2 regions of the Streptomyces sp. GLSS-08 genome follow, and region 1 is predicted to be linked to the other one. Evidence: predicted binding sites of a transcription regulator. Region 1 holds the regulator's gene; the other holds the start of a gene.

Evidence for each region. Region 1 encodes HspR, which represses chaperone genes until heat shock. Its sites were predicted from a motif close to TTGAGNNNNNNNNNCTCAA; they were not measured.
Region 2: lon (endopeptidase La) is a predicted target of HspR. The motif match lies at 932-950, and genes of this name have one in related genera.

Annotation. Positions count from the first base shown of each region.
Region 1 is NZ_JBWJAQ010000012.1:218,391-220,784, forward strand. Features, by position in the region: gene AC0ZLC_RS22650 (sugar ABC transporter substrate-binding protein) at 1-541, opposite strand, end outside; gene AC0ZLC_RS22655 (heat shock protein transcriptional repressor HspR) at 929-1,384, opposite strand; gene dnaJ (molecular chaperone DnaJ) at 1,392-2,394, opposite strand, start outside.
Region 2 is NZ_JBWJAQ010000007.1:34,098-36,491, reverse strand. Features, by position in the region: gene AC0ZLC_RS14170 (GNAT family N-acetyltransferase) at 135-797, opposite strand; gene lon (endopeptidase La) at 973-2,394, shown strand, end outside.

The DNA of each region.
Region 1 (2,394 bases):
GCGCGGCGTTCGGGTCGGTGACCGAGCCGTTCATCATGACGATCTTGCTGGTGGCGGCGCCGGAGCCCAGCGTCTCCACGAGGGCCCGGCCCTGCACCTCGCCGACGAGCTCGTTGTCGAAGGAGATGTACGCGTCGATCGGCCCCTGCGCCAGGCGGTCGTACGCGATGACGGGGATGCCCGCGTCCTTCGCCTTCTGCACGCTGCTCGCGATGGACTTCGAGTCCACCGCGTCCAGCAGCACGACGTCGACCTTGTCGGCCACCATCTGCTCGAGCTGGCTCTTCTGCCTGGCCGCGTCCTGCTCGGCGTTGGCGTACTCGACGCGGCCCTTGTCGTGGGTGAGCTCGGCGACCTTCTTCTCGATGATGGGGTGGTCGAACTTCTCGTAGCGAGAGTTCTCCTTCTCCGGGAGGAGCAGACCCACCGTGATGTCGTCGCCCTTCTTGGGGCCGGCGGAGCTGCCGTCGCCACCACCGATGCCGTCCACGACACCGCAGGCGGCGAGCGGGGCGGCCAGGGCAAATGCGCCCAAGGCCATGGCAGTACGACGCATACGGATTCGGGTGTTCACTTGATGTGCCTTCCGGACGAGGCCGCAGCTTTGCGACCAGGTGGCTGAAAGCCAACGCGGCGATCACCGCAGCGTCAAGGAGTAACCACTTAACGAGATGACAACGGCCTGGTGTGTGTGGCGTGTGAAGGTACCAACTCTCCGGACGTGCGGGAACGTTGCACCCTCTCCACCTCGTGGAACTTCCGGGCACCCGCGCCGCGACCTCCGACCGTCACGCACCGTGGCCGCGCGCGTACGTTTTCTGCCATGCGGGGTCAGGTGCGGCAGGCAGCCGAAGGGGCCGAGGAGGGCAGCCGAAGGGGCCGGGGAGGTGAGCACCTCCCCGGCCCCTTCGCACGCGCTCGCGCGGGCCTACTGCTCGGACGACCGCTTGGGCCGCCACACCACCAGCGCGCTGGTCTGCTGGACGTCCTGGTACGGCACCAGGTCCCGGCGGTAGGAGGCGTGGACGGCCGCCTCGCGCTGCCGCATCGCGGCGGCGGCTCCGTCGAGGGCCGCCTCCATCTCCGCGACCCGGGACTGGAGCGCGGCGACCTGGTTCTCCAGCTCGATGATCCGCTTGATGCCCGCCAGGTTGATGCCCTCGTCCTGCGACAACTGCTGGACGGTGCGCAGCAGTTCGATGTCGCGGGCCGAGTAGCGCCGGCCCCGCCCGGCCGTGCGGTCGGGAGAGACCAGGCCGAGGCGGTCGTACTGACGCAGTGTCTGCGGGTGCAGACCGGAGAGCTGGGCCGCCACCGAGATGACGTAGACCGGCGTCTCCTCGGTCAGTTCGTACGGGTTCCGTCGACGGCCGATTCCGTCCATGGCGTCCTCATGCTCCCTTCGCGGCCTGGAACAGCTCCGCCCGCGGATCCTCCTCCGCGGTCGCCTCGCGATACGCCTCCAGCGCGTCGCGAGCCTTGCCCGAGAGATCCGTGGGGACGGCGACCTCGACGGTGACCAGCAGGTCGCCGCGGGTGCCGTCCTTGCGGACCGCGCCCTTGCCCCGCGCCCGCATCGTGCGGCCGTTGGGCGTGCCCGGGGGCAGTTTCAGGGTGACCGGGGGCCCGCCCAGCGTGGGCACGCGCACCTCGCCCCCCAGCGCCGCCTCCGGGTAGGTGACGGGCACCGTGACGGTGAGGTTGTCGCCCTTGCGGCCGAAGACCGGGTGGGCGTCCACGTGCACGACGACGTACAGGTCGCCGGCGGGGCCGCCCCGTTCGCCCGGGGCTCCCTTGCCGCGCAGCCGGATCCGCTGGCCGTTGCTCACACCGGCCGGGATGCGGACCTGCATCGTGCGCGACGACTTGGCCCGGCCGCTGCCCCGGCAGACCTCGCAGGGGTTCTCCGCGATCAGGCCGCGGCCCTTGCAGTCGGGGCAGGGGTCGGTCAGCGAGAAGCCGCCGCCCGACCCGCGGGCCACCTGGCCGGTGCCGACGCACGTCGGGCACACGCGCGGTGTGCCGTTCGCGTCGCCGGTGCCCGAACAGGCCTTGCAGGGCGACTGGGAGGACATGCGCAGCGGGACCGTCGCGCCGTCCACCGCCTCCGTGAAGCTCAGCGTGACCTCGGACTCGATGTCCTGGCCGCGCCGCGGCTGGGTCCGGGCGCCCGTGCCCGCGCCGCCGCGGTTGAACAGGCCCCCGAAGACGTCGCCTATGCCGCCGCCGAAGCTGCCGCCCGCCGCCGTACCGCCCTGGGCGCCGCCTCCGAAGAGGTCGCCCAGGTCGAAGTTGAAGGAGCCGCCGCCGGCGCCGGGACCGGGCCGGAAGCCGCCGTTGCCGAAGAGGGCGCGTGCCTCGTCGTACTCCTTGCGCTTCTTGGTGTCACCGAGG
Region 2 (2,394 bases), on a different contig from region 1:
GGGCCCTGGCCGGCTCCGGTTGGGCCGATGGACCGTCCGGGGTGCTCGACGCCCCGGCGTCCGCGGCGGCCGTGTTGTCGGACCGGCCGCGGGTACCGCCGACCGAGGCGCCGGGCCCGCTCCCGGTGCCGGCGTCAGCGGGCCGTGAACCGCGCGCTCGTCAGCGGTGCCTCCACCCGCCACCCGAGCGACTCGTAGAGCGCCCGCCCGTCCGGTGTACCGGCCAGGACTCCTGTCACGGCGCCCTGCGCGAAGGCCAGTTCGGTGAGGGAGCGCATGACCAGTCGGCCCAGGCCTCGGCGGCGGTGCTCGGGCGCGGTCGCGATGCGGTCGAAGACCGCCGTCGCGCCCGTCGGGGCGACGTGCCCGTGCGCGGCCCAGGAACCGTCCGCCGCGGCGACGAGCGCGTGACCGACACCGCCGCGCGACCAGGTGCGCAGCCGGTAGCCGTCCGGGAGCGGGCGGGTCTCGGCAGCCGCCTCCGCGCCGGTGCCCGCGAGCGCGACCGTCATCAGGAACCCCGGGTCCGGGTCGACCCACCAGCCCGCGCCGAGCCAGGGGCCCACGACCGACGCTTCCGCGAAGACCTTGAGCCACACGCCGGTCCCGGTCACCCCGTCCGCGACCTTGCGTACGGCCGCCTCCTCGACGTCGTCCCCGGTCGCGGCGAAGACGTGCCGGCTCACGTGGTCCGCGAGGCCCACGTCGACCGTGAACCCCCACTGCTCCGCCACCGGCGGTGCCGCTCCCCGTGAAGCGACCCACCCGTCCACCCATGCCCGTACGATCCCGCTCACAACAGCCTCCGTAATAGGCGGTCGGGTATATTGAGTATTACCGATCGCGACGATACGCGGTGGGATCGGAAGTGCGACAGCGGTGATCGCTCACAGCGAACGCGGCCGGGGGAACATTCGGGGGTCCACGTGCATTGAGTCGGCATAGCTCAACTTGACTGCCGAAGGGGAGATCATGGCTTCGACGTCCTCACCGCTCACCCTGCCCGTGCTGCCGCTCGACGACGAGGTCGTGCTGCCCGGGATGGTGGTTCCGCTGGACCTGAACGACGCCGATGTGCGCGCCGCGGTGGAGGCCGCCCAGGCCGCCGCGCGGTCCGCGCCCGGCAAGCCGAAGGTGCTGCTGGTGCCACGCATAGACGGGTCGTACCCGGGCACGGGTGTGCTCGGCACAGTCGAGCAGGTCGGCCGCCTGGCCGACGGCGACCCGGGCGCGCTGATCCGCGGGCGTGGGCGCGTGAAGATCGGCGCGGGGACCACCGGTCCCGGTGCCGCCCTGTGGGTCGAGGGCACGATGGTCGACGAGACCGTGCCCGACCCGCTGCCCGGCCAGGTCGCCGACCTGGTCAAGGAGTACAAGGCCCTCGCCACCAGCTGGCTGCGCAAGCGCGGCGCCTGGCAGGTGGTGGACCGCGTCCAGGCCATCGACGACGTCTCCGCCCTCGCCGACAACTCCGGTTACTCGCCCTTCCTCTCCACCGAGCAGAAGGTGACGCTGCTGGAGACCGCCGACCCGGTGGCCCGGCTGAAGCTCGCCACCGAGCAGCTCCGCGAGCACCTCGCCGAACAGGACGTCGCCGAGTCCATCGCCAAGGACGTCCAGGAAGGCGTGGACAAGCAGCAGCGCGAGTTCCTGCTGCGCCGCCAGCTCGAGGCCGTACGCAAGGAACTGCGCGAGCTGAACGGCGACGGCCAGGACGGCGAGGAGTCCGACGACTACCGGGCGCGCGTCGAGGCCGCCGACCTCCCCGAGAAGGTCCGCGAGGCCGCGCTCAAGGAGGTCGAGAAGCTGGAGCGCGCGAGTGACCAGTCGCCCGAGGGCTCGTGGATCCGTACCTGGCTCGACACCGTGCTCGAACTCCCGTGGAACGACCGCACCGAGGACGCGTACGACATCGCGGGCGCCCGGCGCGTGCTGGACGCCGAGCACGCGGGGCTCAAGGACGTGAAGGAGCGGATCACCGAGTACCTCGCGGTGCGCAAGCGGCGCAGCGACCGGGGCCTCGGTGTGGTCGGCGGGCGGCGCGGCGGTGCCGTGCTCGCGCTCGTCGGACCGCCCGGTGTCGGCAAGACCTCGCTCGGCGAGTCCGTCGCGCACGCCATGGGCCGCAAGTTCGTCCGGGTCGCCCTCGGCGGCGTCCGGGACGAGGCCGAGATCCGCGGCCACCGGCGTACGTACGTCGGCGCGCTGCCGGGCCGGATCGTCCGCGCGGTCAAGGAGGCCGGGTCGATGAACCCGGTCGTGCTGCTCGACGAGATCGACAAGGTCGGTTCCGACTTCCGCGGCGACCCGGCCGCGGCGCTGCTCGAAGTGCTCGACCCGGCGCAGAACCACACCTTCCGCGACCACTACCTGGAGGTCGAGCTCGACCTCTCC